DNA from 3 places in the Ruegeria sp. ABF4_144 genome. Region 1 is predicted to be linked to each of the others. Evidence: riboswitches for the same ligand, from Rfam matches in the RefSeq annotation. Region 1 holds a riboswitch; each other region holds the start of a gene.
What was found. A riboswitch is a leader RNA that binds a small molecule or an ion and turns the genes downstream of it on or off. The one in region 1 is predicted to bind cobalamin.
Positions count from the first base shown of each region.

Region 1 (10,779 bases):
CCGTTAGCAACCATAGATACGGAAACAACACTTCCTGAGCAAACTGAGGTGGTAGTTATTGGCGCCGGCATCATTGGCACCACAACGGCCTACTATCTGGCGCGGAGCGGCATACCGGTTCTGTTACTCGAAAAAGGGCGCGTTGGAGGGGAGCAATCCAGCCGCAACTGGGGGTGGTGTCGTCAGCAGAACCGGGACGCACGCGAGTTGCCGATGGCAACAAAGGCGTTGGAGCTATGGGAGAACCTTGCAGGTGAACTGGGTGAAGATGTCGGGTTTCGCCGCTGCGGCCTTCTGTATCTCAGCAATGATCTGGCAGAGATCGAAACATGGGCGTCGTGGTGTCGTTTTGCTGCGGAACAGGGCGTAAAAAGCCACCCCTTGAATGCGAAAGCAGCTACTGATCGAGGTGCCTCGACGGGCCTTTCGTGGAAAGGTGGTGTCTTTTCGGAAAGTGACGGCATCGCCGATCCGGCTCGGGCCGTGCCGATGATTGCCAAAGGTGTCGCCGCCTTGGGCGGGCATGTTGTACAAAACTGCGCTGTGCGCGGTATTCTGACAGAGGCTGGACAGGTTTCGGGTGTCGTGACAGAGCGGGGCGAAGTTCGTTGCTCTCAAGTGGTTATGGCTGGGGGTGCTTGGGCTTCCCAATTCTGTCATCAGCTTGGGATCACCTTTCCCCAGGCCTCGATCCGGCAAACTGTCCTGTCAGTAGCACCGGGTGCAGAGGGTTTGCCGGCGGCTTTGCACACGTCGAAGGCGACCGTTACCCGGCGTGGAGATGGTGGCTATACTCTTGCAACCAGCGGTCGGGGCCAAATTGACCCGAGCTTTCAAAAACTGCGCTTTGCCCGTGACTTCCTACCCATGTTTGCGCGACGCAGGCGGTTGTTGTCACCGGGGATGGCCAAGGCTCCTCATGAAGCACGTTTTCGCTGGGATTTGGATAAGCGGACGCCAATGGAGCGACATAGAGTTTTGGATCCAGCTGCAAACCCAGCTATCGTCAAAACAACATTAGAGCGGAGCCGCAAGCTGCTGCCCGATTTAAAGGCTGTCGAAATTCAGGCTTCTTGGGCCGGGTTCATAGACAGTACGCCCGACGGTGTACCTGTGATTGACCTGTCTGAAACCCTTCCTGGGTTTATTCTTGCAGCTGGCTTTAGTGGCCATGGATTCGGGATAGGTCCGGCGGCGGGCCATCTGGTGGCTGATCTGATAAGCGGAACGCCTCCGATCGTGGACCCCAGTCAATTCCGACTATCCCGCCTGCGCGCGTCCTCTTGGGGGAAAGTCGCGGAATTCTGAATGTTGATCTGGTCGACAAGTACACGGGCGTGATCCACGCGCATTCTTTGCTTGATTTTTGCCTCAGCCATAATAAGCAGGACTGGCTTCGGTTCGGGCATTTCTTATGTCCGATGAAAAGGGAACGCAGTGAGGCCGACAAAGCCAAGTCTGCGGCTGCCCCCGCAACTGTGAGCGGTGAGCCAAGCCGGAACTGCCACTGACGTGCATTGGGTGCGTTGGGAAGGCCCGGCCCAGCGACGACCCGCAAGCCAGGAGACCTGCCGAAGAGTTCATCCTGTCCGGGTGCGGGGCGCGCCAAGGGCAACGGTCAATCCGTAGCGGTGACGTTTCATCGTCCGCGGAGGAGCTTTCCTTCAAAGACATCATAGGTTTGTTGGTGTTTCGGCACTGGCGTTTTTGGAACGAAAGGCGCATTGAATGCCCCTAAAAGATAGAGAGCGTCACTACACATCTGTGTAGAGGACAGTTTTCAAATTGCTTAAGAAGATGATTGTTATGTAATCACATGACGTGATAGCAGCGCTTTCATCGACCAAAACACCAGCGTCTCAAGCCAACAGATTTTCTACTTCAGAAGGAAACCCGAATGTCCATTTTCACTCGCATAGCTCTTTCGACTTTAGTCGCCTTTGCGCCCGCTGTTCCGGTCGTAGCCCAAGAGGGCAGCTTGCGGATTTCCAACGCTTTTGGCCCAAACGCGGAAGTTCCTGATCCTCGCGCGGGTTTTAATGGATGGATGTCGAACCAGACAGGTGTGACTGAAACCCTGATGGGGATCGACTATGACCTGAACCTCTATCCTCGTGTTGCAGAAACGATCGAGCAGACCTCTCCGACCACTTGGCGTGTCACGCTGCGTGATGGGGTAAAGTTCCATGATGGTTCCCCGGTTACGGCTCAATCGGTAATCGACGCCATTGAGCCAATTTCTCAGGAAGGCCATCCGGGCAACAACGCCCGGGTATCCAAATTGCTTGATCTGGCGGGTATGTCGACCGATGGCGACAATGTTGTGGTCTTTGAGACCAACAACCCGAACGCCGCATTCCCCTGGACGCTGGCCGAACCTGGGATCGCGATCCTTGGTGCGGAATCCGATGCCTATCCGATCAACGCGACTGGCCCCTATGTCTTCCGCGAGGCAATCCCCGATCAGCTCTATCGCGCTGAGGCCAACACTGACTACAGACTGGGCGCCCCGGGTCTCGAAGAGGTTCGCGTCGTTGTTTCGAGCGACCCGGCTTCTGCCGCGTTGGCGTTTGAAGCAGGTGAAGTGGACATGGTCATCAACTACCCTGAAACCGATTTCAAACGCATTCAGGAAACTGGCGCACTTGGGTTTTCCGCCTCTACAGCACGTCTCTATTTCTACACGGTCAACGCGGCGGACGGCCCGATGGCAAACCCGCTGATCCGTCAGGCCGTGTCGGTCGCAATTGACCGGCAGGGTATCGTCGACGCGGTTCTGTCAGGGGTTGGTGGCGCGCCTGCTGGCACAATGTTCCCGGAAGGTAAAGGCTGGGCTGCGGATATCCCGGCTGTCTACGATATGGCAAAAGCCGAGGCGCTGTTGGTCGAAGCCGGAGCTGTGAAAGAGGGCGGCCAGTGGATGCTGGACGGCGAACCACTGGAACTGGATATTGTCACATATTCCTCGCGCGCTGCCCTGGCGCCAACGGCTGAACTGACGCAGGCGTTTCTGCAGGCGATCGGTGTGAAAGCCAATGTGCGCGTCGGCGAATATGGCGCCAGCAACGATGCCATCGCAGCAGGTGATGCAGATATGTTCCTGCAGGCTTGGGTGATGACACCGCAGGGCGATCCCAGTGCCGTACTTGAAACGCTGCTGAAGTCTGACGGCGGATCGAATGCAGGGCACTATTCCAACCCCGAGATGGACAAGTTGTTGGAAGATGGCCGCCTGAACTTTGAGCACGAAGACCGTGCGGTCATTTATGACAAGGTGCAAGAGCTCATCGCGGCCGACGCCGCCCTGATCCCGGTCTTCCACGTCAATCAGGTAAACGTCGCGCGCCCCGGTCTGACCGGTTATGCCGTGCACCCGACCGAGACCTATTGGGTCACACACGAAACGAAGCTCAGCGAATGACACTCTCTGTTTCCGGCCTGAGCGTTGAACGCTCGGGTCGGACCATTCTTCACCCTACATCGCTGGATATTGAGCCCGGTGCGCGCATCGGGTTGGTCGGCTCTTCGGGGTCGGGTAAGTCTACTTTGGGCCATGCGTTAATCGACGATCTGCATCGGCAGGGCTGTGGCGTCGCTCACGTGCCCCAAAGCCCGGACGAGGCGCTGGATCCGTTGCGCACAATGAGGTTCCACTGGCGCGAAGCCGAAAAAGCCCTGAGTTTGCCGCATGATGCAAAGCGTCAGAAACGACTGTTTTCAGCCCTCGGGATCGCACATGGCGATTTGCGGAAACGCCCTTGGGGTTGGAGCCGGGGAATGCAGCAACGTTTTGTGATCGCCATGGCATTGATCGGGTCACCCGAATTGATCGTATTGGACGAACCGACATCGGCGCTGGATCCGGTCGTTGCGGCCGATACGATGGACTTGTTGGATCAATTCCTTGCAGGTCGCCAGACCGCAATGATCCTGATTACCCATGATTTGGCGCTAGCGGCACGACGGGTGACGCAACTGATGGTGATGGATGACGGGCGGCTGGTCGAACGGTCAAGCACACAAGACTTGCTGGAGCGACCTCAATCCGAACCGGCTAAACGTTTGTCGGCGCATAGAAACTGGATGGCGCTTCCATGTTGAATGTCGAAAACATCAGTGTACGGCGCGGAAAGTCACCTGCGCTTCAGGATGTCTCTCTGACCATCGAGCAAGGCAAAACACTTGCCGTTGTTGGGGAAAGCGGCGCAGGAAAATCGACGCTCATTGCCAGTATATTGGGGATGCTAAAGCCTTGGCGGGGATCGATCACTTGGTCTGGCGCGCCGGTTCAGACCTGTCGTCCTGCACTTGTGATGCAAGAGCCACGTGCGGCTTTCAATCCTGTGCTGTCACTGAAACACTCTGTTATGGAACCCCTGAAGGCACGCCGGGCGGGCCTGCCATCCCAACGCTTAGAGCGCCTTTGCGCAGGCTTGGAGTTGGCACCAGAAATTTTAAACAGGAATCCGACCGAGATTTCCATCGGGCAGGCGCAAAGGGTTGGGATACTGCGCGCGCTCATCGCCGCTCCGCCGTTGATCTTGTTTGACGAACCTCTCTCAGCCCTTGATGCGGTGACCCAGAAACACACGGCAAGTTTGATTGAAGACCTTCAAGCTGAAGAAGGTTTTGCGGCCCTGATTGTGACGCATGATTTGGGGTATGCCTGCGCCTTCTCACAGGAAATGGCAGTGCTGAAATCTGGTCGGATTGAAGAGGTCAGCACGCCGGCGGAGTTCATCGCTTCACCCAAAACGGAATACGGCCGCAAGCTGAGGGATGCGGCGTTTTCCCTTGGGGCCTTGGAGCGGGCAGCATGATCCGAGGTGCTCTAAGCCTTTTGCTACGGGCAATCGTCGTTCTCAGCGCTGTAGCAATCGCTACGTTTGTACTGCTTTGGAACGCACCCGGAGACCCGGCTCTTGCCATTGCCATGGCGCGATACCACGAAGTTGTGTCGACAGATGTTCTGGACCAGATCCGAGCGGAAGTGGGATTGGACGCTGGCTTCTGGGATGCTTTCAAATCTTGGATTGGCCCTCTTCTGGTTGGCGACTTTGGAAAATCCTCGGTAACTGGCCGCGAGGTCTGGCCCGAACTGATGGCGGCGGTTTCCTACACAGTACCTCTTGCGTTTCTTGCCCTTGCTTTGGGCTTGGGCATTTCGTTACCGCTCGCCATTCTGGCGGCAAAATGCCCGGGCAGTATTCTGGATCGCGCCGCGGTTGCGCTGGCATCTCTGGGGGCGGCCATTCCCGCCTATTGGTTGGGGTTGCTTTTGATTCTGCTGTTCGCTGTCTATCTGGACTGGTTGCCAGCAATGGGTGCACGCACGACAGCACATATGATCCTACCTGCTCTGACGCTTGCATTGGGCGTGGCTGCATCGCTGACGCGGATCATCCGATCGGGCATCCTTGAAGCACGGGAACAGCATTTTCTGCCCGCGTTCCGACGTCGTGGGGTTCCGTCAACGGGTATAGGCCGGGATCACATCGCCCCACACGCCACCATACCAGTGATTACGGTGCTTGGGTTGGAATTGGCTTTCCTGCTTGAAGGGTTACTGATGGTCGAGGTCATCTTTGGTCGCCCCGGATTGGGCGGCTTTCTGGTCTATGCAATCGAAGCACGGGATTTCCCAAAGGTTCAGGCCGTCGTTCTTTTGACCGCGGTGGTCTTCGTGGTCATAAATCTTGTCATCGACATGATTTACCAAGTGATCGATCCCCGGATCGGAGAGCATGATGCGTAGTGTAATCGCGTTATCCTGCATCTTCGCGATGCTTGCGTTGTTTGGCCCGATGTTGGCCCCATATGATCCAACAGCAATAAACATTCCAAATCGTCTGAGTGCACCTTCGGCTGAATGGCCGTTGGGAACAGATGCCCTCGGTCGCGATATCCTTTCACGGCTTTTGTACGGGGCGCGTTGGTCGTTGGGGTTAGCCTTCCTCATTTCGGTAATCGGCATGTGCATCGGAACACTGGCGGGCCTCATAGCTGCTCAAGGCGGGAAAACAGCGGATTGGTTGGTCATGCGAGCAACCGATACATTCCTCGCGTTCCCGGAGTTGGTTGCGGCTGTTGTCATTGCAGGATTGTTGGGTGCTGGAACCGGTAGCCTGATATTTGCACTCAGCGTCACAGGTTGGATGCGCTATGCCCGCGTGGCCCGAGGGATCGGCCTGGCCCAAAGGAACCGCGGCTATGTGGTCCAGGCGCAGCTTGCGGGGCTTTCCTCGTTAGCGATAGCGCGTTGGCACTATCTGCCTGCACTTATACCTTCGCTAACCGTTGTCTGGACTGGAATGTTTGCCCGAGCAATTTTGGGGATTTCGGCGTTGGGCTTTCTGGGCTTTGGCGTTCAGCCCCCGATGCCGGAATGGGGCACCATGCTTCTTGATGCCCGGATTCATATGCGTTCAACGCCGTTGCAAATGATCTGGCCCGGACTGGCGGTGGTGACATGCGTACTCGCCATAAACCTCTGTGGGGACGCGTTGCGAGATGCTCTGGCAAAGCAGAACACATGATTGTCTTATTATTGGGATACCCAGACTAGCCTGCTGGATTGGCATGGGCATAAAGCGCCCTCACATTACCAAGCCGAGCGAGGTGATGTTCAACGGGAATGCCCTGAAAAAGCTGTTGGCCAGCGGCCATGATTGGACACCTTGGCGCGGAACAAATACAACCTGTGCACGGTGATGGCAGGTTTCATTTCCGATCTTCGATCCAACCGAGTAACCAAAAACTGTGCTGCTCGGTTTACCCTTCATGGTGACCAGTTTGCCATCAGCGCGGAACTGCCCATGATCTTTAATGAGCCAAGCTATACCTTCGACCAGCCCTATACCGGGGCCACCAAGTTCAACAAGCGCTACACCTCTTTGTTTGGCGACTTGAAAGCTGGGTACAGGAGTTCGATAGCGCCGTCTGTCCGGATCGGCTGGATGCGGTGAAATACCGGATTCGGAAAATCGAAGACAAGAAGACCGCCTTCTAGCTCCTGCTACCGCATGGCAAGTTCTATCCGGATTTCGTAGCGATGCTTGACGATAGGATAATCTTGGTTGTCGAATACGAGGGCGCGTATCTCTGTGACTCAGGAGATGCCAAGCGCCAGATCGGCGGCGCATGGGCTTACGCCAGCGGTGGCCAATGCCTTTCCTGTATGCCGACAGACCCGGGGTTCGATCTTATGGACAGGACAATCGGTTGGGTCCGGGCTAGAAACCTTCTCGCAGGGTCGCGGATCCGTCGGATAAGCGGCAGGGAGGATTTTGGTCGTTGACCGCAATATTCTGATTTTCAGGGGGTTTTGGTAGCGGAGGAGGGACTTGAACCCCCGACACGCGGATTATGATTCCGCTGCTCTAACCAACTGAGCTACTCCGCCATGAGTGAGAGGCGATTTAAGGGAGGGGCTGCATAGGGTCAAGAGGGAAAAGACGGTCAAAGCCGGATTCTTTTTCACCCCGTTCAAACCGCCTCGGGTTTGGTACGTGCACCTTCCGCGATCTGGCGGATGAATGCAGCGCATGCCTCTGGAAGGGTGATAAGGATCATATGACCTGCTCCTTCTATCCGTTCGTTGGTTAGGCCGAACTGCTCCATCGGGTCGCCCTGTGTCTCGGCTGGCAGGAGCGCGTCTTGCGTGCCATACAGAATCCCTCCCGGTACAGTCAGTTCACCGTATCGCGCCATCTGCGCCTCAATGCTGTTATCGATGCCGGCAACATCCTGTGATCCGGTGATATAGGCGGACGGCCGCAGCCCCAGCGCGCCGCCCGCGCGGTCGAGAAAATCAGCGGGCGCGGGTTCCGGGGCGAATACGACATCTAGTGTGTGCGGTGCGGTTTTGGCGGCCAATGGAACGGCCAGAGTGTTGCCGATCAGGCTCCGCAGCCACTCGGCACGTATTTCAAGCGGTTTGAAAACCTGCGGAGTGGATGGCAATTTGTGCGTCAAGGGCGCCAGAAGGGCGAGGGCTTTGGTCTTTTCGGGATAGTCCAGTGCCATCGCCAGCGAGACCGCCCCGCCCAGAGAATGGCCGACCAGAATTGCATCCGTGATGCCCTTGGCGTCCAGAAGCTCCTGTATCATTCGCCCCTGTTCGGGCAAGCGCCCCAGATCGGCTGTATCCCTGGTTGAATACCCGCAACCGGGCCGGTCAACCGCGATGACGTGGTAGTCATCGGCCAGCAAATCGACCAGCGCATAGGTGAAGTGTTGCAACTGTCCGGTCAGCCCGTGGATCATGACGATGGTCTGCTTCGCTGGATCCCCTCGCTCGATGTAATGAATGCTGCCGCCGTTTACCGGGATGATTTCGCCTATCTGAGGAACCCGCTTCTGCCCATCGGCCGTCAGTTTTCGGGTCCAAACGTTCATGCCGACGAAAAATGCGACGATCAGCAGGAGGATGGTCAACAAAGTCATATCAGTGGTCTCCGCCATGGGGTGGGGCAGGGTGGTACTGTTCCAGCCCGGATCGGGCCATACGCTTTTCATACTCGGATACGGTGCCGGGCCAAAGCGTTGTGTTGCGGCCCTGGTCGTCCTGATACCAGGATGAGCACCCGCCCGCCTGCCAGACGCTGTTCAGGTGCCGTTCTCGCATCTCTTGCGTAAAGATCGCCTGTTTTGCCGGGTCTGGGGTGATCGTATCAAGCCCTTCGCGCTGCATCTGCTCCAGTACGCGGCCGATGTGGCTGACCTGCGCCTCGATCATCAGCACAACCGAGTTATGCCCCAGCCCGGTATGTGGTCCCAGCAGCATGAAAAAGTTCGGAAACCCCGCGATCGCGGTGCCAAGATTGGCCTGCATTCCATCTGCCCAGGCTTCGCGCAAGGACACCCCATCCGCACCAGTGATGTCCAGACGCTCAACCATGTCGGTCACGTGAAAGCCAGTGCCCCAGATCAGAACATCTGCCTGGGACCGGGTGCCGTCCGACGCGACGATATGATCGCCGTCAATCGCGGTGACGCCATGCGGGATCACGGTGACGTTGTCTTGCGCCAAAGCCGGGTACCAGTCATTTGAACTGAGGATGCGTTTGCAACCGATCCGGTAGTTTGGCGTCAGGCGCTGGCGCTCTTCGGGATCGGTGATCGCTTTTTCAAGCGAATGGCGCCACATCTTCATGGCAAAGTTCACCATCCGCTCTTCGCCCCGAAATACCCGGTGGCGGTATTCGAAGATCATGTAAATCAGCTTGCGCCGCAGCCGGGGCAGCATCGGGATACGCCGGTACAAGCGGCGGACCCATGGTGCAATCGGACCATCCGGGCGCGGCAGCACATACGGCGGGGTCCTTTGAAAGATCAATACATGCGAGGCAGACTTGGCAATTTCCGGCACGAACTGAACGGCCGAGGCCCCTGTGCCAACCACCGCTATGCGCTTGCCGGTGAAATCCGTCTCATGATCCCACTCGGCTGAGTGGAAGCGCGGTCCGGCAAAGCTGTCGGCCCCGGGGATGTCCGGAATGCTGGGGTGGTGCAGCGCGCCGATGGCCGAGACCAGAAACCTTGCCGTCCAGTGTTGACCTTCTTCGGTTTCCACTTGCCATCGGTTTCCGTCCCATTGGGCGGACTTAAGCTTTTGGTGAAAATGGCACAGGTCGTACAGCCCCTCGTTATGACAGACGTTTTTCAGGTAGGCCTGAATCTCAGCCCCGCCCGCATAGGCGCGGCTCCAATCCGGGTTCAGGTGCGTCGCCATCGAATAAAGATGTGAGGGGATATCGCAGGCGACACCGGGGTACGTGTTTTCGCGCCATGTTCCGCCGATATCACCGGCTTTCTCAAGGATCGCAATACTGGTTATGCCGCGATTGCGGGCCTCAAGCGCCATGATCAGCCCCGAGAACCCAGCTCCGATAATCAGCATGTCCACGTTGTGCTCCATGCGCCCGCCCCTCCCAAAGCGACCGTGATGGTTGTTGCTGACTATAAGCCGGAAAGGGTTTGTGAACAGCCTCCCGTTGGGTCAGGGGGGGGTCGATCCGGGTTCGGCGGTTGGTGCCCTGCTTGTTCACTGGGACCGCGTCCTCGAATCGCAGATGCGAGGGCAAAGTAGGTAAATGTCCGGTTGCGGCGGGTCCAGAGCGCGCCTGGAAAAACAGGATCTGGTAGCATTCACCGAGGTGCGCATGAGGCATACTAAATCGAGTGTTAGTTTTATTCCGGGTAAAATTCTGAGTTCAGTTAGCTGAGGGCGGATTATTGGCCACGTCCAAAGATATATGTCGCAAAACTGCAAAATATGTCGGTTCCAGCCCGAACAGGATGAAAGCGTCAATATAGGCAGGAAAACCAGCAACTGCCACGTTTGACTGGCAGTCCGGGCATCCTGCCCCAACAGAACGTTTAGTGATCTGACCTGACGGAGGAGTGGTGTAATACCTCAAGGGATCAGGTCGAAAGATAAGAACAAGATTGGAGGCTCCCTTTTGGTGAGTTCAATCCAGCTATACCGTCAACACGGAGGTAAATATGTCGGTACCCGAACCCTTTACGGATATTGAGATAGAAACGGCGGATGCCGGTTTCTATGAGAATTACAGCGTCCCCATCGCTTTGATCAGTAAGGCCATCATGGTCGCGCTGGTTCTGTGGGCACTTGTGTTCCCCGCCAACGCAAACAGCACTCTGGGCAGCCTCAACGGCAAGTTGCTTGAGATTTTCAACAGCTTCTACGTCATCATCGTAGGGTTGTTTTTCTTTTTCCTGGCCATTGTGGCCATCATCCCCTCCACTGGGCGCCGG
Region 1 is NZ_JBSWWK010000001.1:423,993-434,771, forward strand. It holds gene ACXAGD_RS02185 (NAD(P)/FAD-dependent oxidoreductase) at 49-1,308, shown strand; cobalamin riboswitch at 1,381-1,590, shown strand; gene ACXAGD_RS02190 (ABC transporter substrate-binding protein) at 1,898-3,421, shown strand; gene ACXAGD_RS02195 (ATP-binding cassette domain-containing protein) at 3,418-4,101, shown strand; gene ACXAGD_RS02200 (ABC transporter ATP-binding protein) at 4,095-4,820, shown strand; gene ACXAGD_RS02205 (ABC transporter permease) at 4,817-5,755, shown strand; gene ACXAGD_RS02210 (ABC transporter permease) at 5,748-6,536, shown strand; gene ACXAGD_RS02215 (hypothetical protein) at 6,669-6,965, shown strand; tRNA gene ACXAGD_RS02220 (tRNA-Met) at 7,326-7,402, opposite strand; gene ACXAGD_RS02225 (alpha/beta fold hydrolase) at 7,486-8,445, opposite strand; gene ACXAGD_RS02230 (flavin-containing monooxygenase) at 8,447-9,919, opposite strand; gene ACXAGD_RS02235 (BCCT family transporter) at 10,507-10,779, shown strand, end outside.

Region 2 (10,779 bases), 500 kb from region 1:
GACGTCCAACATTTTCGCCAGCGTCCGCGCCTCCAGCAGGCAGCGCCCGTTCCCCAGATCGATCACGCCCTCTGCATAGGCTGCTTCGCGTTGGGAATCCGGCACAAAATTCTCTCTCTGGACGGTTAGCATGGCGTCAATGATGGGGAATTTCGTGACATCCGAGGGTCGGACCTGCGTATCAACCATCGTACGGCGCCGGGTTGCGAAATCTGTCATTGGATCGCTCATGTTAGTCCCAAGTATGTCCGGCTTGTGCCATATCTTGGCGAAACCGGCAACGGCTTGGCGTTGAAAGTTTGGCCGGATTGCAGGAACTTGGTGTCGCACCGCGCCAAGTCACGACAGTTGGGCACAGATTTATGCAATCAACCCACTGGACGCCCCTGTCGAAAGGTGTTAAAACGCCTGTCACACCACGGCAAGTATTTGATTTTACTTGAAAAGGCGAGTTGGCGGAGTGGTGACGCAGCGGATTGCAAATCCGTGTACACCGGTTCGATTCCGGTACTCGCCTCCACTTTTCTCCAGTCGCGCGGCACCCTTTTTTCTCTATGCCCTATCCGGGCTGTTCGCGAACGTGTGTAGGATTTTGCCGTTGCAACACTGTTTACCGCGTTTTGGTAGGTCGAGAGCTTCACCGCCGTTAGCAGGCAAAGGCTGTGCAAAATAGCGACGCCTCTCCAGATAGATAGACACTTGTGGGGCGCTGAACAGCACGCACAGCGCATTCGAGAACACACCAGTTTTCTGCAAACCACAGTTGCATCGCTGCCCGACATCAGGCCGTTCACAGCAAGAACCCAGTCCAGATTTGTTGGAACTCGCTTATCGTCAATGAGCTCGGGTGATCGTTTTTTTTGAAGGGAAACTGAGGGGACGGCGGTCTTTCACCTTGACCGCCGTCCATCCGAGGCCAATCCGATTAGACGGAAAGCTGGTAGTAGGCCGTGATCAACACCGCGATGATGACAAGTTCAACGACCAGCGGCGGCACAACCGCCCTGTCAAACCCGTCCGACAGAATGCCGACAATGCGCCCAAAAGCGACAACTGCCATCAGGATCGCAACCGCCACATAGCCCAGCGTCTGGCCTGTGGTCAAACCGATGACCAGCAAAGCCACCGAGGCCAGAAACAGCCCACCGATCACCGAACGGATCGTGCTAAGCCCGGCGGTTCCCACCGGCTCGACAGCAAAGTTGGCCACCATACGTCGAGGGGCAAACATCGACATGATGCCAAGACCCGTCAGCATGAGGGTTGCAAGGATGACAAGCGTATTCATTGCGGTTTCCATTCCATTGCTCCTTTTGTTTCAAGCAAACTGGCGCAGCGCCTGATTGGCGTTGTCCTGAGTGGTGATGTCCGACAGGGCTCCATCAATGCCGGACTGATCCACGACTGGTCCGGTGGGATAGCCTGCTTGGCTGGCGTAGAAGTGGCCGGACCTGAATTCTGGATTCAGCAGCCCGTCCAGATACCGTTTTGCCCCTGTTTCGACGCTGTGCATTATACCGAACAATGGCATCAGCACTCCGCCCACATGTTTGAAGACGATGCGCTTCATCAGGGGCAGATTGTCAAAACCCGCGGTTCCGGTCGTACCGCCGGGGCTCATGGTGACAAATCGGATATGAGGGTGCTCGCGCGCCATCGCCCCCATCCACAGGGTCGCCGTCAGCTTGGCGTAGCCATAGGTCTGCATCGGGTCGCCCTCGGGGCCGAACTTGCTGCCGTCTGCGATCGATCTGAACTCTTCCACAGATCCGGCAGAGAGATCAGGACGGTGCATGCCCATCTTGGGAATACCCCGTGCGGCCTCGGACCCTGCGTAAAGGATCGTGGACGTCACCAGCTGACGCTCCAACAATTGGTCTACAAGCACCACGTGGCCCAGAACATTGGTCGCAAAGATATTGGTTACGCCATCTTTGGTAAGGCTATTGGGCTGTCGCCCACCCGTGCCGCCTGCGTTCAGGATGACAGCATCAATCGGGGTGGAAAGCTCAGCCACCGCAGCGCGAACCGAGGCGGGATCGGTGACGTCCATGAGTACAATTTCAAAGATATTGCGCCCGGTCTCACGCTCAAGCGCGGATTTGGCGGCCTCGGCTTTGGTTCGATTGCGGCAGGCCAGATAGACCGTGGCGATGCCTTTCTGCAGCGCCAATTGTCGGGCAGCTTCGCGGCCCAGCCCGGCATTTGCACCTGTAATCAAAACAGATTGGATCTGGTTCATGAGTTGGTTTCCTTGAAGTCACGTATGATGTGACCAAGGTAAGGCGACATAAAATTGATCTGTAGATAGGCAAAACTGGACACAGTGCGTCAAAAATGAAACACATGGCGAATGTCGATCAAGGAAAGCCATTCCCTGAACTGGGATGACCTGAAGTACTTTCTGGCCGTTGCCCGAACCGGAACTCTTCGCGGTGGGGCTGACAGTATCCAGGTGAACCACACCACGCTGACGCGCAGATTATCCACCATGGAAGAGCGCGTAGGTGCCCGGTTGTTCGACCGATCGAAATCCGGTCTGGCGCTGACGCAGCTCGGTGAAGATCTGATGCCTCACGCGGAACGTGTTGAGGCGGAAATGGCCGCCGCATCGCGTGTCATTGTCGGCCGGGATGCGCAGCCTTCAGGTACCGTCTACGTCACCCTGCCCCACGGGCTGGCGATGACGTCGCTGATGGCCGACTTTACCGCCTTTGCCGAGCTTTACCCGGACATCACGTTGAACATGAATTTCACCAACGACATCCGCGACCTGATGCGACGAGAGGCCGATGTCTCATTGCGTGTGGCTGATGAGGTGACTGAAGATGTGGTCGGGCGAAAGCTCGTTCAGATGTCACAGGCAGCCTATTGCACGCGAGAATACGCCGAGCGGATCAGCGACAATGGCGGCGAAGGATTAAATCTGATCGGCTGGCACGAACCCGAAGAGGCGACCACGGCGAAATGGGTGAAAGACAGCTACTATCCAAAGGCCACTCTGAAACACCGGGTCTCTGAACTCGTTCCGTTGATCACATTGGCGGCCTCTGGTTTGGGTATGGCGTATCTTGCGTGCAATCTTGGCGACCGACATCCCAACCTGATCCGCGCGCCGTTTCAAAAGCCGATGCCGTATCGGAGCATCTGGCTTCTGCTGCATCGTGATCTTCGAAACACCGCACGGGTTCGGCTGTTTGTTGATTTCCTTGCCCAGCGGGTCAAGTCCAGACGAAATGAATTCTGGGTTACGGGAACAGAAACACACTGATAACCGCCATTCGCTCTGGGCTCATGTGACACAAAGCAAAGCAGCCGCTGGCTTTTTCAAAGCGAACGGCTGCTTCCGATACGAACTCTACTCAAGACTTCGAAGCCTTGGTTAGACCTTAGTTTTGGTCTCGGTGACTACCCCAAAGTATCTAGCACACGCTTGGCAACACTGGCCGATGATGCAGGGTTCTGTCCGGTAATGAGGTTGCCGTCTTGTTGCGTAAACGGAGCCCAGTCCTCAATGCTGATGAACTCTGCCCCGCGGTCCTTCAGGGTGTCTTCCAGCAACTGAGGCACCACTTGTGTCAAACCAACTGCATCCTCTTCAGAGTTTGTGAACCCCGTGACGCTACGCCCAGCCACGATATGTTGGCCGCTTTTGTCTTTGGCGTTCGCCAGAGCAATCGGTGCATGGCACACGGCTGACACGATTTTGTCCTGGCCCCAAAACTCCTCGATCAGTTGGATCGAGTGCGCATCTTGGACCAAGTCCCACATCGGGCCATGACCGCCGGGGTAGAAAACAGCGTCGTAATCAGAGGCGCTTACCTCGGACAGCTTCAGCGTGTTGGCAAGATCTACCTTGGCTGTTTCGTCTGCTTCAAATCGATCAGTGTCAGCGGTCCGGAAGTCTGCGGAACTGCTCTTGGGATCAAGCGGAGGTTGGCCGCCTTTCGGGGAGGCCAATGTTAGTTCGGCACCCGCGTCCAGGAACGCGTAATAGGGCGCGGCCAACTCTTCCAGCCAGAACCCGGTCTTTTCGCCGGTATCGCCAAGTGTATCGTGCGACGTCAAAACGATTAGGATTTTCTTGGACATGGTGTCTCCTATTGGGCTGAGGCGCAGCGTGCTGCGATCTACTTGATGGGGGACATATCGGGTGTTGTTGACCAGGTTCAATTGGGTATATTTGCAATGCTCTTTTGCTAGTGTGAAATAATGGGGTGCATTTTGTCGATCTGGGACGGTCTGGAAGAATTCGCAGCAGTGGCGCGCACGGGCAATTTTACCAAAGCCGCAAATCAACTGAACGTATCCACCTCACACGTTTCCCGGCGCATTCAGGCATTGGAAAACAAGTTGGGTGTAAAACTCATCGCACGCACAACACGTACCGTTCGACTGACTGAGGTAGGGATCGCGTATCAACGCAAGGTAAACGACTTGATCGCGGCGACCGAGGAAGCTCAGGACGCGATCTCGGGCGAGGTCAGTGAACTGGCCGGCCCATTGCGTGTCACGGCCGCAGGTCCCTTTGCCGAGCAAAACGTCATTCCGGAACTCATGCGTTTCGTTGAGGATCACCCCCTGCTGACCCTCACGGTGGATTTCAGCAATCGCTACGTCGATCTGATCGGAGAAGGGTATGATTTTGCCATTCGCTATGGTGCACTTTCCGACAGTTCGCTGATTGCGCGAAAGCTCTGCACGCGCAAATTGGCCTGCGCGGCCTCTGCCACCTACCTAGAACAACACGGAGCACCGGAAAGACCACAGGATCTCAGAGACCACTCCTGCCTTGTGACCACCAGCGACACGTGGATGTTTCGCGATCCCGAAAGCAAAGACCCCTTGCAGATCAGGGTCGGTGGCAGGTTTCGCTTTAACAGCATTCCGCTGATGCGCACGGCGCTCGAACGCGGGCTGGGCATTGCCTATACAGCGCACGAGAACATTCAGGACCTGGTTGCTGAAGGCAAAGTGCAGCTGCTGCTTGAGGATTTCGAAGATGCAGACGCCGCAAGAGCGCATTGGATTGTCTACCCCGACGGGCGTCTTTTGCCGCGACGCGTTCGTTTGGCCATTGATTTTCTACTAACCGCGTTTGAACCCAAGCGCCGGTAAGCGATTGGAGGAAAGGCCGAGAGTCACAGTTTGATGTCTACAAAGGTTGCCCGCTCGTCGAAATCCCGTCATTTGAACAGGTCTCGCAGGCAAACACATCCGGCGCGGAAAAAGGCGGCCCCTTCCGGGACAGCCCTTCGTTTGCTACTGATTGCACTGCACCGCCTGGTAGTTCACCCTGCCTGCTGGCCCTGCGGTATGACTTCGTACCCCGGCTCTTCGGGCTCGTCGTCCAGCATCTCGGGCGGGAACCCGGGGGCCGTGATGTTCAGACCGGTGGCTTCCTCTAACCGCTTGATAATGTTCGGTGACAGTTCGCGCTCACCGAAGCGGGCGATGCCATCTTCGAAGATTTTGATCATCACCGGGTTGATCTCCAACGGCACTCCGGCACGGTCTGCAACGTCCTGAAACAGACCGATGTCCTTTTTCACCAAATCCATCGTGAAAGAGATATCCCGCGATCCGTTCAGGATGACCTGGCTTTCGGTCTCATGCACGAAGGACGTGCCGGACGAGATTTTGATCGCCTCATAAGTGGTGTTGAGGTCCATTCCAGCAGCCTTGGCAGTTACCAGCGCCTCGGCGCAGGTGATCAGGTTGGCGGTGGCCAGATAGTTGGTCAGAACCTTCAGGACCGAGGCCGTGCCCAACTCACCTGTATGCAGCACACGCCGCCCCATCGTGATAAGGAACGGCAAAATCCGCTCGAATGTAGTACGGTCGCACCCTGCGAAGATCGAGATATTGCCGGTCGCCGCCCGGTGGCACCCGCCGGACACAGGGCAATCAACAGCGGCGCCGCCGCGTTCGATCACCATCGCGCCCAAGCGTTTGACCTCGGCCTCGTCGGTGGTCGACATCTCCATCCAGATTTTGCCGGATCCGACCTCGGGCAGCATCTGTTGCATGACGGCATCCGAGGCCGCAGGCGACGGCAGACAGGTTATAACCGCATCGCAATCCCGCATCATCTGCGCCGGGTTTTCCGCTGCTCTGGCACCTTGGGCTACAAATTCGGCCACCAGATCGGGGTTGAGGTCATGGACCGTCAGGTCAATCCCGTTGCGCAGAAGCGATCCCGACAGCTTGCCGCCAACATTGCCCAGACCGATAAATCCGACTTTCATATTACCCTCCCGAAGGTCGCTGTTTGCGCAAAGTATCGCTATTGCATGCCCAAAGCGTAAATGAATAATAACACGCATTATCGGCAAAATATTTTGGTGATAGATGGACCGACTTCCAAACCCCGCCTGGCTACGTAGCTTTGAATCCGCCGCACGCCATCTGAATTTCACCACAACCGCGCGGGAACTTGGCCTGACTCAGACGGCGGTATCACTGCATATTCGGTCACTTGAGGCCGAGCTGGGGCAAAAGCTGTTCACGCGGAACGCGCGGCGGTTGGAGCTGACAGAGCTGGGGCAATCCTATTCTCTGACTGTGCGACGCGCGCTGGCCGATATCGCCCTGTCCACCAACAGCCTGTTTGGCCCAGCCTCGCACCAGACCCTGACAATCCGGGCCGCGATTTCGACGGCAGCCTATTGGGTGGCCGCTGAACTACCGGACTTTACCGCACAACACCCGGACATTCCTATCCGTCTGGTCTCGCACATCTGGAACGACAGCGGAACACCCGGCGATGTGGATGTGGAAATCCGGCTTGGCTATGGCGACTGGCCCGGGGTGCGATCCGAAAAACTCACCGATGAAAAGCTGGTTCCGGTCTGCCGAGCCGGGGACGGCTCCCCGAAACTGAACAAAGGGCCGCTGGTTCATATCCTTGGGTACGAGGACAACTGGGCGCGGTATTTTCAGGCCAACGGCATTGCGCCTCCCGACCAACCGCCCCAGCATTCGGTGGATACGACGGTCGCGGCTCTGCAACTTGTGATGGCCGGCGCGGGGTATGCAACGATCCTGGAACGGTTCGCCAAAAACGCAATCCGGCAAGGTGCACCGATTGCGATAGCAGGCGCCGCGATTCCCTTTGCCCAGTCGCACTATCTGGTCAGCGCCGAACGGGCGACCCAGACCACAGCGGCGGCGGGTTTGTTCTGCGCGTGGTTGCGGGATCGGCTGGCAACAGATGCCGCGGATTGACCCAAGCTGGTCGCTTTTCCATTCCAAGAGGTTTCTGCCCCCGTCTCGCGCTTGACAAGGCCCCTGCCCGTGCCGCATGTCGCTTGCGTTGGTGTCCATCCCCGGATGGATGAAAAGGGAATGCGTCAGCGGAACTTCCGTCAAACGCAGCCGCCCCCGCGACCGTGACCGGAGAAGGTGCCCAAAGCCACTGGCCCAAAAGGCCGGGAAGGCGGGACACCTGCCAGAGCTCAGCCTCTGACATCCGCAAGCCGGGAGACCTGCCAGCACCCGAAGTTGTAACCGGGCGGGGTGTTCCGGTGTCGGGTCCATGTCGGAATACGTGGCCCGCATGAAACCCCGTCCCCCACGAATAGGTTTTGGGGGGATGAGAGACATGACTGAGACCACACCAGTGGAATTGCTGGTTTGTACCACTTGCCGTCGTGGCGTGCCTGTCGAGGATGACTCGCAGCGACCGGGCACCTTGCTGCACAAAGCATTGGAAGACGCTGGTTTGCCCGAAGGCATCGAACTGAAACCAGTTGAGTGCCTTTCAAACTGTGACCAGGGCTGTTCGATCGTTTTACGCGGCGGGCCCTCGCGCTGGACCTTCGTGTACGAAAACCTGAATGAAACCGACCACGTCGAAACCATCATCGAAGGTGTGACCAAGTATCTGGCCACCGAAGATGGCTTGGTCAAATGGCGTGAGCGCCCAGAGCATTTCCGCAAGAACTGTGCGGCCCGTATTCCCCCGATTGGAGCTTAAAATGTCAAACCTCGAAAAACTCCCTGTTACTGTGATCACCGGCTTTTTGGGCTCGGGAAAGACTACGCTGGTCAAGCATCTGATGCAGAATCCCCAGGGCAAGCGTCTGGCCGTGGTCGTCAACGAGTTCGGCGATGTCGGTGTCGATGGCGATATCCTGAAATCCTGCGCCATCCCGGATTGCCCAGCGGAAAACATTATGGAACTGGCCAATGGCTGCATCTGCTGCACTGTTGCCGATGACTTCATCCCCACTATCGAGGCGCTGATGGCGCTAGAGCCACGCCCCGATCACATCCTCATCGAAACATCCGGTCTCGCCCTGCCCAAACCGCTGCTGAAGGCGTTCGACTGGCCCGATATCCGGTCCAAGATCACTGTCGATGGCGTAATCGCTTTGGCCGATGCCGAAGCCGTCGCCGCTGGTCGTTTTGCTCCGAACGTTGAAGCCGTGGACGCCCAGCGTCTGGCCGATGACTCGATCGACCACGAAACGCCCTTGTCCGAGGTGTTCGAGGATCAGATCTCTTGCGCTGATATCATCCTGCTGACCAAGCCTGATCTGGCGGGTTCTGAAGGCGTTGCCAAAGCGAAGGCGATCATTGCAGCCGAGGCTCCACGCCCGCTGCCCGTGGTTGAAGTGGCCGAAGGTGCGGTGGACGTGCGCGTTGTGCTGGGTCTGGAAGCCGCCGCCGAAGACGACATGGACGCCCGTCCGTCGCATCATGACGGCCACCATGATCACGAGCATGACGATTTCGAAAGCATCATCGTCGAACTGCCGGAACAGACCGACCCCGCCGATCTGGTCGCCAAAATCGAACGCTTGGCCAATGAGCTGAACATCCTGCGCGTCAAAGGCTATGCCGCCGTTGAAGGCAAACCGATGCGTCTGCTGGTGCAGGCTGTTGGTGCCCGCGTGCGTCACCAGTATGACCGTCCGTGGGAGCCCGGTGAAGAGCGCCGCTCGCGTCTGGTGGTCATCGCCGAGCATGACGACATCAAAGAGGCAGCTATCCGCGATATCCTCGTGGGCCTGACCGAGGCCGCCGAGTAAGCCATGCACGTCGTCTTCCGCGAAAGCCACGGGTTAGAAGAAACCGAAACCCCGACCGATCTGGGCCAGAGCCCGGCGGATCTGGTGGTGCTGTCCTTTTCTGACAGCGACCTTGGCGCTTTCGCGGCAGGCTGGCATCGCGGTGGCGGCCCCGAGGGGCGGATGCCCACGATGCGGCTGGCCAATCTGACCGCGCTGAAACATCCTCTGTCCGTTGACACCTATGTCGAACAGACGCTGGAGGGCGCAAAAGGCATCCTGATCCGCCTGATCGGCGGCGTGCCTTACTGGTCGTACGGGTTGCAGCAGGTTCTGGCGTTGGCGCAGACCAAGGGCATTGCGCTGGCAGTACTGCCCGCAGATGGTCGTGAAGACACGCGGTTGGATGACTATTCCACACTGCCCGTCTCGACTCTGCGCCGCTTGGCGCATCTGTGCGATACCGGTGGAGAGGTCGCCGCACAAGCCGCTTTGGCGCAGATGGCGCTGGCGGCGGGTCTTTATGCCGGTCCAGTGATGGGGGCTAAAACCCTGCCCGACTGCGGTGCATGGTGCCCGGATCGTGGCGTGATCCCGGCGGAAGCTGCCTTCTCAAGCAACGCGAAACGCATAGTCGTCACCTTTTACCGCGCCTATTTGACTTCGGCAGACACAGCTCCGGTCGCGGCCTTGATCCGAAGCTTGCGCAATCGCGGGTTCGAGGCTGTGGGCATGTTCGCCCCGTCCCTCAAAGCTCCCGCAGCTGCCGAATGGCTGCGCGAAAACATCGTCGGTTTGGAACCTTCGGCGATTATCAACGCCACCTCTTTCTCAGGCAAAGGCGCGTCAGGCACCTCGCCGCTGGACGCGGCGAATGTGCCGGTCTTTCAGGTCGCCCTCGCCACGTCCCGCCGCAAAGCGTGGGCCGAGGCGGAACGGGGCCTCTCACCCGCCGACCTCGCCATGCATGTAGTGCTGCCCGAAGTGGACGGCCGCATTTCGGCGGGCATTGCGTCCTTCAAGGAACCGGGTAAACGCGATCCGCATCTGGAATACTCCCGCTTCGCCCACCGGGCTGAAGCCGAGCGGATCGAAGCCATCATCGATCGCGTCACCGGGTGGCTAAACCTGAACGACAAGCCCAAAGCAAATCAGATCCCGGCGCTGGTGCTCTCCACATACCCCGGTAAAGACTGGCAAATGGCCCATGCTGTAGGCCTTGACGCGCTGGCCTCGGCCGAGGCAATGCTGTCAGACCTTCAGGGCGAGGGGTATGACACCGCTCCGGCGGAACCCATTGCCGAGACCCTGCCAGACGCTCGCCTTGCCTGGCCATTGGACGCCTATCAGGCCGCTCTGGCGGAGATGCCTGAACAATTGCGCGTGGATTTGCAAAACGTCTGGGGCACCCCCGAGGACGATCCGACCTTCGCGGATGGTGCGTTCCATTTCACCGCCCTGCGTCGTGGCAAAGCTCTGATTGCACTACAACCTGAACGCGGCACACCCGAACTTCGCGATGACGATTATCACGACCTGTCGCGCACCCCGCGCCACAGCTATGTCGCCTTCTATCTGTGGCTCCGTACGGGATTGGGCGCGGACGCCCTGATCCATATCGGCGCCCATGGCACGCTGGAATGGCTGCCCGGCAAATCTGTCGCGCTTTCCCATGAATGCTGGCCCGAAGCGCTGATCCGCGATCTTCCGGTGATCTACCCTTTTATCGTCAACGATCCCGGCGAAGCAGCGCAAGCCAAGCGCC
Region 2 is NZ_JBSWWK010000001.1:924,381-935,159, reverse strand. It holds gene ACXAGD_RS04830 (protein-L-isoaspartate O-methyltransferase family protein) at 1-219, opposite strand, end outside; tRNA gene ACXAGD_RS04825 (tRNA-Cys) at 447-520, shown strand; gene ACXAGD_RS04820 (DUF4345 family protein) at 926-1,300, opposite strand; gene ACXAGD_RS04815 (SDR family NAD(P)-dependent oxidoreductase) at 1,319-2,242, opposite strand; gene ACXAGD_RS04810 (LysR family transcriptional regulator) at 2,354-3,271, shown strand; gene ACXAGD_RS04805 (type 1 glutamine amidotransferase domain-containing protein) at 3,409-4,092, opposite strand; gene ACXAGD_RS04800 (LysR family transcriptional regulator) at 4,225-5,118, shown strand; gene ACXAGD_RS04795 (NAD(P)-dependent oxidoreductase) at 5,292-6,248, opposite strand; gene ACXAGD_RS04790 (LysR substrate-binding domain-containing protein) at 6,352-7,227, shown strand; cobalamin riboswitch at 7,300-7,509, shown strand; gene ACXAGD_RS04785 (DUF1636 family protein) at 7,604-7,978, shown strand; gene cobW (cobalamin biosynthesis protein CobW) at 7,980-9,035, shown strand; gene cobN (cobaltochelatase subunit CobN) at 9,039-10,779, shown strand, end outside.
Region 2: another riboswitch for cobalamin. It lies ahead of ACXAGD_RS04785 (DUF1636 family protein); the one in region 1 lies ahead of ACXAGD_RS02190 (ABC transporter substrate-binding protein).

Region 3 (10,779 bases), 2.3 Mb from region 1:
TGGGTTCGTCCAGCAACAGCACTTCAGGCTGCATCGCCAGAACCGTGGCCAGTGTCACCAGCCGTTTTTCCCCTCCCGAGAGTTTATGTGTGATGCGGTCTTTCAAGTGCATCAGGTCCAGATCACCCAGAACCGAGTCGACTATAGCCAGCGCTTCGTCCCGCGTCTTGCCTAGGTTCAAAGGACCAAAAGCGATATCTTCGGCCACCGTGGGGCAGAACAGCTGATCGTCGGCATCCTGAAACACAAGGCCCACCCGGCGGCGCACTTCGTGAAAATCGGCCTCGGCTTTGCGCTGTTGCCCAAAGACAGTAACCGTGCCCGAGGTCTGGCGTTGCAGCCCCAGCGTGATGCGCAACAGGGTCGATTTGCCGGCACCGTTCGGACCTGTCAGCGATAAGCGTTGTCCGGCGCTCAGCGTTAGGCTGGCCCCGTTCAGAACGGGGGCCTGGCCGGGATACGCAAAGCAGATGTTTTCAAGCGCGATCAGGGTCATGCGAAATCCAATATAACCAGGCCAAGGCAAAGGATACCCATACCCACTGTAAAAACGATGTCCCTGCGGGTCAGGGTAAAATCCTGCAGCAGCAGCATACGCCCCGAAAAACCCCGGCACTTCATTGCGCCGAGGATGCGTTCCGACCGTTCGATTGCGCGCACAAGCATCATGCCAACCAGATAGCCAAAACTGCGATAGGTGTGCCAGTTCGTTCCCGGTCGAAAGCCGCGCACTTTCATTGCAGAACGCAGGCGCAGGTATTCTTCTCGCAGAACTTCGATGTAGCGGATGGTGAACATCAGCAGGTGCACAAGTTTCTCGGGGCAGCGCAGCTGGTGCAGGGCGTGGCCAAGCGTGACGGGCTCCATCGTACCGACCAGCACCATTAAGGACAGGATCACTGTATTTGCGGTCAAGGCGATCTCAATTGCTTTCCACAGACCCTGCCAACTGGCGGGAAAGCCCCAGACAGTAAATATGGGATCACCGGGCATGGAAAAGGGCAGAAGGACCAGCATGAATATGATGAACCCGTCCATCATGGCCATGCGTTTCAGCGTTTTCCGCCAGGGTAGGCGTGACATCAACAATAGGGAAAGCGACACTGTCAGCGCAGCACAGAGTGCGGGGATGGACGACAGCGAAACGGTCACGATGCCAAAAATCACCGCGGTCACGATCCGAACGCGCGGATCCAGCGGGCTGATCAGGCCTTCGCGCTGGACACCTGCCTCGGAGAGTGTCTTTTCACGAGGTCCCAGCGCGTGTGCCATCAGGCAGCCAACTTCCGGCGCGCGGCCAGATAAAAGCCCAGCCCGAACAGCCCGACAATATAGCCGATCCCGCCGAGGATGGTCTGAAGATCGTTCTGTTCGCGATAGGCCGCAATTTCTCGGCGAAGCGGGCGCATCTCGTCGCGGACGACTTTGGCAATCACCTGTTGCTGTTCGGCGTTGAAAGACGCTGCATCACCTGTGGTGGTCGCGGCAGGCGTTTCAATGGCTTCGACACCCATGATTTCGGCCACTTCCGCGGCAGGCATGGTAATTTCAGCGATGTGGCCCGCGCCGAGATCCGCGAAGAATGTATGCGTAACGGCTGAAGTTGGTGTGTAGATAAAGAACCCGTCCGCGTCTGTGACCACGCGACCCAACTCGGTCCCGTCCGGCCCGGTTACGACAACCTCGGTATCGCTTGCCATATCGCCGTTTGAAAACCCAAGTTCACCTTCAATGGCGTCGCCCGATGCAAAGACACCTGCGATGACCTTATGGGCCAGCGCGGGCAAAGGCGCGCAGCAAAAGGCCAGAATTAGAACCAGATGCTTCATGTGGTTGCCCCTTTGACAAAGAGTTCCGGCTTAACCTTGCGAGCTAGTAAAACGGCGAACCCGGTCAACACCGCTTCGATCACCATGACGGGGATATGCGCGAAAAAGACAAGCTTGGCGGCGGGCAGGAATTCATCGCCGGACAAAGCCAGCGATATGGCAACCATCCCGGTTGTGGCGGCGATAGCGAAAGCGCCCCCAACACCACCCCAGATCGCGCCGTGCAGGGGTGAGCCACTTGCGATCAGGCGGCCAAACACCATACCTGCCAGAACGGCAGGCAGTGCGATATTAAGGGTATTTATCCCCAAAACCGTCAGCCCGCCAAAGCCAAAGAAAACAGATTGCAGCAAAAGCCCGACGAACAACGCCGGGAAGGCGGCCCAGCCGAGCAACAGCCCGGCCAAGCCATTCAGGATCAAATGCACCGACGACGGACCAATGGGGACGTGGATCAGCGAGGCCACAAAAAACGTGGCCGAAAGCACCCCCGCAGTGGGGATGCGATCAAGGTCCAGCGACCTGAGACCCATTGCTATCCCACCCGCGGCAGCAACTGCGCCGCCAATGACAACCGGGTTGGACAGGGCTCCGTCGACGATGTGCATTTCTTACTCCATGTCCCAGGCGCGGATCCAGATGACCGCATCCTGGCTGAGTTCTTTGCCCTCATGCTCTGTTGCCCGGCCTGCACCAAGTGCGGCAAAGCCCCAGTAGCCGGCCTTTGGTACGCCGAACGAGAAATAGCCGTTGTCGTCAGAAATGGCGACCACAGCACCGCCGGGCATCGGCGAAACGGACGGAGTGGAGGACGCAGCGCTGTCCATGTCCGGCTCGGCGGCCATGTACTCGATCTCGATCTCGGCACCTGCAACCGGCTGGCCATCGGCCAGAACGCGTCCGGTGAAGGTCGAGCCCGCGATGACGTTGGTCGGCTTGTTCAGCGGAATGATCTCGGTCGGTAGTCCAACCGGGTTCATCCAGTCGGTCGGCAGCTCGTTGCGGTTCAGGAACGCTTTGGTGAGCTGCTGGATGTAGATATCCTCGGATTCTTCATAGTAAGGCTGAGGAACGGTAACCAACACGTAGTCGCCGGAACGTTTCACAGGAACCGAGCCCTTGAACGCCGCCCCTTCGTTTTCACCACCGGTGAAGCGAACGGGTTCCAGTGTGCCCAGCAGGTCGGTTTTTTCACCGTTGTGGATCACATAGAACTCTTGCGGCTTTTCCAGATCCATGACGTGGCCGTTTTCGAACGGGTGCCAAAAGATCAGTTTGACCGGCACATCGCCCGGTTTCTCGATCATGGTGTTGGTGGTGTATTCCAAAAGGAAATGCGCCTGCGCCATGGCAGGAATTGCCAGCGCAGCGGCAGCCGTGCAGAGCAGCTTTTTCATAAGGTCTTGTCCTTGTCCCGTTGTGCCAACCCCGGCACATAAATTTTGTTTGACGACGGGATAAACGGGACCTTGTGCCCTTTTGTGGGCACCGGCCCGACGCGCACCCCGGCATCGGTGACGCACCCCTTCCGGGGGTGCATGTCTGGCAGGTCTCCTGACTTGCAGGTCAAAGCATCGGACTGGCCTTCCCGGGAAAAAATCCCAGTGGCATATCAGCCTTGCTCGCCGCTCACAGTTGCGGGGGCAGTTGCGGCATTGGGTTGTCGTTTGACAGAACCCGCACCGCATTCCCTTTTATCCGGGCGAACCCGGAACCAAACATGCAAAAGCGCATGCCAGACTCATCCGTCGTCAGTCAACTCAAATTTTGCGGCACCTCAACGATTGCTATCTTGCACACTTTCGCGTTGCCCCTCTACCGCGAAGCCTCGCGTTCCGGTCTGGGGGCCTTGAGGATGCTGTTGGTTTTTTAGGGAGCGGGCGGAATTCAGCCGCCTTACAAGCAGCGCGACTATCTATGCCCTCTAAGAAACGCCTGACGCTTTCGTTCAGAGCCTCACTCTTTTGCGCCTGCGTCATGTTGTTCGAAGACAAAGTGGCCCGTGCCTCAGGCGCGCTATTCCCGCATTTTCTCACTCTTTTAACCCGGCTCATGGGAGTGCCAACAAATGGCGCATCCAGCGGCTGATGCTTGGGATACAACCTCGCATCCCGGGGAACGGAGAATAGCCAGATAGGGCAGAATTACATGCAGATCGAGCTAAGAGATTGTGCGTTCGAGCGCGGGGGCAAGTGGAAAGGTAGAGTAGCGAGTATTGCGCCTTCGCTCTTGCTGGGTTTTGTCGGTGGTAGCCGTCACGGCAACGACGGGGCATGCCGAGGTGATCGATAGCGCGCGGACGTCTCCGTTCATCAATGTGGTGGATGAAGACCTGGTTATCAGAGACGCCGGATCGATCGAGGCGAAACCATTGGCCGGACTGGGTTTGGTCGTCTTTGCCCTTCCGGATTGCACAAGCACCCTGACCAACACCGGCGCAGTCCAGGTTTAGGTCAGGGGCAACACCAATGCCGGCAGAGACGTCATCGAGTTGCTGGGCCTGTCTGACAGCTTCGAGAATAGTGACGCGCTGAAGATAGACGTGAATACTGCGAACGGCAGCGCGTTTTTTAACGTGGTTGAAGTTTCAGGCGCGGGTGGGATCACTGGCAGCGCGAGCAGCTCCGGGGCAGTCTTTGGGCGTGCGACAGGCAACAACGCATTCGTAGACGGGGCTATTCGACTGACGTGGGCGGCGGCAGCCTGACCGCCTCCTTGGTAGCGGTACCAATACAGTCGGCGAGGTTGGTTTGAGCTATGAGAAAGCCTTTAATCACGGGGGCAACCTTCGCCTTAAGGCGAGATCGACCCTTGGTGCCGACATATCCACACGGGCTTTGTAGGCCTCCTACGAGTGGCAGTTCTAACCCCGCGCGGGTCCCTGAAGCCGTGTGAAGGCGCACTGGCGGAATTGAGGCAGGTACGCCCCAGAAAACCTCAAGACCGCATCGTTAGCTGTTTGGACCAGTACTGCCGTGCAGACTTTTCGATTGATGGGATCCCAATGAGAAAACCAAAAAGTAATGCAATACTGCTTGGCCTCAAACCCGCTAGTGACGCCAGCTTACTTATGGACCCCGAGTTCTGCGCCCCACGTGTTGCCACGTTACAAAATCCGGACGGTCGAGGTTTTGAAGATCCGGGCCTGAAAGCGGTTCGCGACGCAAAACGTGCCGCGGACTGGTAAGCTTCTACCGGGCGTAGTCCTTGGCGCTGCTTTTTGCGGGTGGTGATCGTGGCGGTGATCTGAGGTCGATTGGAACTCTGCGGAGCATGCGCGCGGGTATTGGGCCTACGGCGTGGGCGCCTGCCCCGAGGGACAGGCTAACACATCGCTCGGACAGTCTAGCTTTACTGCGGTTTAGCCGGGGGTGTACCAGATCGGCGAGGAATAGGCGCGTTCCTGATGGATCAACTGTGCCTCTTTTGGCAGATCGATGCCAAAGCGCAGCTTGTCATACAGCACCCAGCGCGGGGTGGGAATTTCAAGAACCCGCACATAGTAGAAAGCTCGCTCGTTCGGATCGAAGTCAGGATCGGTCCAGACCGTGACCAGTTCGGATGCGCCGATTGTGTTGCTCCAGCTTGCGGTGTCCAGATTTACGGTGTTGCCGACCTCGGGCAGGTTGCCATCCGCGTCCATCTCACGATCATCAGACCAGACCACATTATAGACTTTTTCCTGCAGCGCTCCCTCGGCGTCCAGCCAGCCCTTGACCACCTGAACCCGGTCCAGATTTGCGCCAATCGGGTCGCGCAGAGCGCCGATCAAGAATTTTGGGGCACCATCCCCTTCGCGCGGGCGCAGGTCGCTGCCCATTGGGACGCCTTTAGTGTAGCCGACATCAGCAACAAGCCGGGTCAACAAGTCTTCTTCAGTGAAATCCCAACCGCCAAAGAACCGCAGTCCGATGCGGGGGCCGGTGGTTGCATAAGTTTCCCGGCGTTTGAACGCATCGAAAATGGCCGCACGTGTGTTATCGGCCGCCCAAACAGCAGTGTAACCCGACGCAACCAGCGTATGACCTTCAAATGCCCCCAGATCGCTTTCCACAAACGGGTGCAAGACCCGCGTGGCCGAAGGTTCCGCGCTGACGGACTTGCCGAAATAGTTCTCTTCCTCGGCGGTGGCCAGTGACGTATGGCTGTCGGTCGCTCCACCCATCCCGAACTTATAAGGGTTCACGCCGAACTTTTCTTCCAGCGCCAGACCGCGTTTCAGGGCCTCGCGTGCGTATTCCCCGGCCAGCATGTCTTCGGTTTTCAATTCGGTGATATCCAGATTGCCGACATCCCAGTTTTCATAGTCGGCAAAGGCATCATCGGGGCTAAGGAACGGGTGCGCCTCGCCATCGCCTTTGATTTGTGTGACTTCGTAGTGAGGCTCCCACTTGGCGCGGTTCTGAACATATTCCTCGTCGACCTTGCCACCGTGATAGGTGTCTTCGGTCGGGAACATCCATCCGTTCGACAGGTTGCCGTTATGGGCAAAAGCAACGGCGCGGCCGCCCGTTTTCGACTGATACTCCTCAAGCCAGGCATAGAGCGCTTTGGGATCGGTATCCCCATAAGGCGGTTGCGTCACCGGTGGCACCATCTGCAGCGCCCGGATTGGTCCATCCCTCAGCATCACGTTGCGATGCAAGTTGAACCCCTTAGGAACCGAGGTCCATTCAAACCCGATAAAGGCCGTGAAATTGCCGGGGTCGTTGTGGCGCTCCGCGGCCAGAACGATCTGTTCCCAGGTAAAGGCAAAGGCATCCGCACCGGGGCTGTAGGATTCAAGCAAAAGCTCGGGCAGGGTCATCTGCGAAAAGTTGGTGATGATATCAAACGCCGCTTTCGCCGCGTCTTCGCCACCGGCTTTGTAACCCTCATACCACTCCAATCCCTTCGGTTCGGCCAGAACACCGGGTTTGCCCGCCTGCAGATCGGGGGCAAAACCCATCAAATCGGTGTGGTCGGTTAGCACCATCCAGTCCAGCGGCCGGGCCAGCCTGACGGGTTGGCCAGTCGAGGAAATGACCTGCTCACCTTTGGCGAACCGCCACGCATCATCGGGCAGCAAAGTGTTGCCAAACGCACCGGCGTCTAAGGACAGCCCGGTGTGCAAATGGGTATCGCCCCACAGCGGACGTTCCGGGAAGGACCGATTGGCATAGGGTGAAAATGGTCGTTCAGCAAAGGTCCCCTCGGCGGCTTCCTTGCTGGGGACAGCGTCAGCCATCACACTTGCTGGCAGGAATACCAAAGTGAAAAAGCAGAAAGACAGTCGAAGCATGTGAACCTCCCCCTCACAGACACCGCGATTAGAGTTAAGAAAATATATATCTTGTTTTTACGATATCATGTTGCTTGGCGCATTTGTAAAAAACTTCGAGGGGCGTACGCGCTGCTTTGCGAGGCAGTTCAGGCTTGTGTGCGAAGGATGGTGATCAATCGTTCTGCTGCGTCCGAAAGTATCTCCTCGTCGAAGGCTGCGTATCCCAGCAAGAGCCCTTGCAGTTTTTTAGGAAGTACGCAGTGGTCCGACAAGGCACTGACGCGCAGACCGTTTTGGTCGGCCTGTTTGCTGATCTCAAGATCGGACATCCGAGCAATAAGAGGATCCTTTGCCGACACGCATAAGTGCATTCCGGAGGAATCGGGTTGAAGGTCCAGTAGGTCCGCAGCAGGGGATAGTGCATCAAGAAGGTGGCTCTGACGCTTGGCATAGACGCGTCGCATTCGACGCAGGTGCATTGCAAACTCACCACTGTTCATGAACGCCGCCAATGCGGGCTGCGGGATCAGTGAGGCGCGGGGACCGACGCGGCCAAGATAGGCCAATGTGCTGGGCAGAAGGCGTTTGGGGACCACCAGATAGCCGATCCTAAGCGCTGGGCTGACCAGTTTCGAAAAACTGCCCAGGTAAATCGTGTTGTCCAGACCGTCCAGCCCCGAGAGTGAGGGCAGGGGTTGCCCGCGATAACGGAATTCACTGTCATAGTCGTCCTCGATTACGACGGTTCCGGTCTGCTGAGCACGCTCAAGCAAGGCGACCCGGCGGGACAGGGGAAGGCTCACCCCCGTTGGATAATGCCGCGAGGGGGTGACGATCGTGGCATGTATTCCGTTCGGAATGCGCTCAATATTCATTCCGTCTTGGTCAATGCGGACGGGATGGGCGTTGTTGCCTGTGTCAGCAAGAATTGTGTGCAGTTTGGGCCAGCAGGGGTCCTCAACCGCGACCTGCTTGCCCACGCCCAGCAGGCCATGGAAAATCACCTCGAAAGCCTCTCGTGCGCCAGAGGTGATCACCACCTGACCGGGATCACAGGACAGGTGACGCCACGCAGTAAGGTGGTCCGAGATCGCTTCACGCAGCGGATACCAGCCCAGCGGGTCCGGGCGGGCCAAAAGCGCTGGCGTTGGGGTTCGCCATGCGCGTTCAAGATGACGCGCCCATTGTCGGTGTGGCAACAAGGTTTGATCGGGCAGTCCGGTTTGAAAGGTGCGCCATTCCGCGGTCATCGGACCGGCCGGACGCGGGATAGGCCGTGGGTGTGACAGGTGCGTGATCTCGCTGGCGATAAAGGTTCCGCTGCCTTGCCGGGTGACCAGATATCCTTCGCTGATCATCTGGTCATAGACCGCCTGAACCGTCGTGCGAGAAATTGACAGCTCGGACGCAAGAGCCCGGCTGGCGGGCAGACGTGCGCCGGCCAGATCCGGAGACTTTGAGACGACGGACCGCAGCGCCTCCAGCAACTGGGCCTGCAACGGTGCCTTCAGCGACGCATCCAGCGAGATCGCAAACAGGTCACGGTGCAAATTGGCCTTAGAAAAAGTTTCAAAATTGGACATTTGAAAACATCCAATACCCGTGCACTACGGGCATAGCAAGAACTAACCCGAGCTATGACTATGAACGAGACACTGGAAGTAACCGACAGAACACGCTTGCGCAGATCGCATGAGCGGGGGCATTTCGACCGTGCTACGATCAACCAAATTCTGGACGCGCAGCCCATGTGCAGCGTGGGATACGTGATTGATGGCAAGCCCTTTGTCACGCCAACCCTGCAATGGCGCGAAGGGAATCACGTTTATTGGCACGGCTCTTCGGCCAGTCGCGCCTTGCGCAACGCACGCGACGCGCAGGTGTGCCTGTCAGTCGCAATCCTTGACGGCTTTGTGCTGGCGCGGTCGGGGATGCACCATTCAGTCAACTCGCGCTCAGTCACGCTCTTTGGGACCGCTGTCAAAGTCGAAGATCCAGAGGAGAAGCTGGCAAAGCTCGGCCGGTTCGTGAATGGCCTTTTCCCCGGGCGCTATGAAAGCCTGCGGCCGGATCACGCGCAGGATCTGAAGGCGACCATGGTTCTTGGCATGGAGATTTCCGAAGGCAGCGCCAAGACCCGCGCCGGCGGCCCCAATGATGAAGAAGAAGATTATAGTTTGCCGATTTGGGCCGGGGTCATTCCCGTCAGAACCACGGTTGGCGATCCGATCGCCGATCCCCGGAATATCGATGGGGTCCAGGTACCCGAGCATGTGCAGTCTTTTCGGTTGTAGGGCGGCGGCATGACGGACCTTTCGGTAAATCTGAATGTTGCGGCCTTGCTTCGGAACCGGCGCGAGCACCCGTGGCCGGATATCCTGGATCTGGCCCGGATCGCCCTTGCAGCCGGGGCGGCGGGGGTGACGGTGCACCCACGGCCAGATGAACGCCACACCCGACCCGGCGATGTGCGGGCGCTGCGTGCATTGCTTGATGCCGAGTTTCCGGATCGGGAGCTGAATGTCGAAGGTTATCCCGACGCGCACTTCTTGTCGCTTGCTCATGAGGTTCGTGCGGATCAGGTAACGCTTGTGCCGGATGATCCGGCGCAGGCGACAAGTGACCATGGCTGGGAATTCGAAGCACAGGGCGCGATGCTTGCAGACGTGGTGGGTGGACTGAAGAAAAAGGGTCATCGCGTGTCGCTGTTCAGCGACCCGGAGGCGCTGTACATGACCAGCGCAGCGCAGACAGGGACGGATCGGGTCGAGTTCTATACTGGCCCCTTCGGTGGTGCCTACAACGATCCGATCACCGAAGAACGCGAACTAGAGCGGCTGGCCGATGCGACTGCCGAAGCCGAGGCGCAGGGCTTGCAGGTCAACGCGGGGCATGACCTTACGGTCGGCGGCACGCGCAAGCTGATCACCCGCATCCCCTCGATCTCAGAGGTTTCTATCGGTCATGCGCTGTTCTGCGATGCGCTGACATTCGGGATGGCCGAAACCGTTCGTCGCTATCTCGAGTCCTGCGCGCCGTCCGAGGGATGATGACTGTCGGGAAAAGAGTTTGGCAAAAAGGGCAATGCTGACAACAAGATCGTGCCCCACCTTGTACATCTAAACGCTCCATACGCTGTGTACGGGCATGATCATCTGTTCGAAACACCTCGGACGGATGGAGTTGTTTTGCGTTTGTGGTGGCTGAAAATTAATTGATTGGACTGGAACTCCGACCTGAAGTCCGCCGCCCGGCCGGACAATGCGCCATAGAATGTCAGCAAGCCGGGTTCGATATGGCGCGCCTGTGCTATACAATCCTCGCATATCGCTTCGACACGTTCCGCAGGCTGGCGATCACGAATGGCTGCAATCAGCACCTTGTGAGTTGCTTCCAACTTTTGAAACGCGGGTGTGCCTAGCATGGTCTTGTTACCAACCAGAACAAAGACTGGTTCCAGATCGGTTCTCCCTTTTAGATCGACATACCCGGCTTCGAGCATGGCCATGTCATACCTGGTTTTCTCGTAAACCGAATATGAAACCAGAATGTCATAGTCGACGTGACGGCAGCTCTGCTCGATTCGCGCGGCGACGTTCACCACATCCCCGATCACGGTATAGTTGAACCGGCGCTTGGACCCTATATTGCCGACACAGGCACGACCGGTGGCGCAGCCGGTGGCCA
Region 3 is NZ_JBSWWK010000001.1:2,722,441-2,733,219, reverse strand. It holds gene ACXAGD_RS13665 (energy-coupling factor ABC transporter ATP-binding protein) at 1-496, opposite strand, end outside; gene cbiQ (cobalt ECF transporter T component CbiQ) at 493-1,272, opposite strand; gene ACXAGD_RS13655 (cobalt ABC transporter permease) at 1,272-1,829, opposite strand; gene cbiM (cobalt transporter CbiM) at 1,826-2,437, opposite strand; gene ACXAGD_RS13645 (DUF4198 domain-containing protein) at 2,441-3,226, opposite strand; cobalamin riboswitch at 3,357-3,563, opposite strand; gene ACXAGD_RS13640 (hypothetical protein) at 4,075-4,281, shown strand; gene ACXAGD_RS13635 (DUF3604 domain-containing protein) at 5,191-7,110, opposite strand; gene pdxR (MocR-like pyridoxine biosynthesis transcription factor PdxR) at 7,239-8,675, opposite strand; gene ACXAGD_RS13625 (pyridoxamine 5'-phosphate oxidase family protein) at 8,736-9,386, shown strand; gene ACXAGD_RS13620 (pyridoxine 5'-phosphate synthase) at 9,396-10,142, shown strand; gene ACXAGD_RS13615 (CHASE2 domain-containing protein) at 10,244-10,779, opposite strand, start outside.
Region 3: another riboswitch for cobalamin. It lies ahead of ACXAGD_RS13645 (DUF4198 domain-containing protein); the one in region 1 lies ahead of ACXAGD_RS02190 (ABC transporter substrate-binding protein).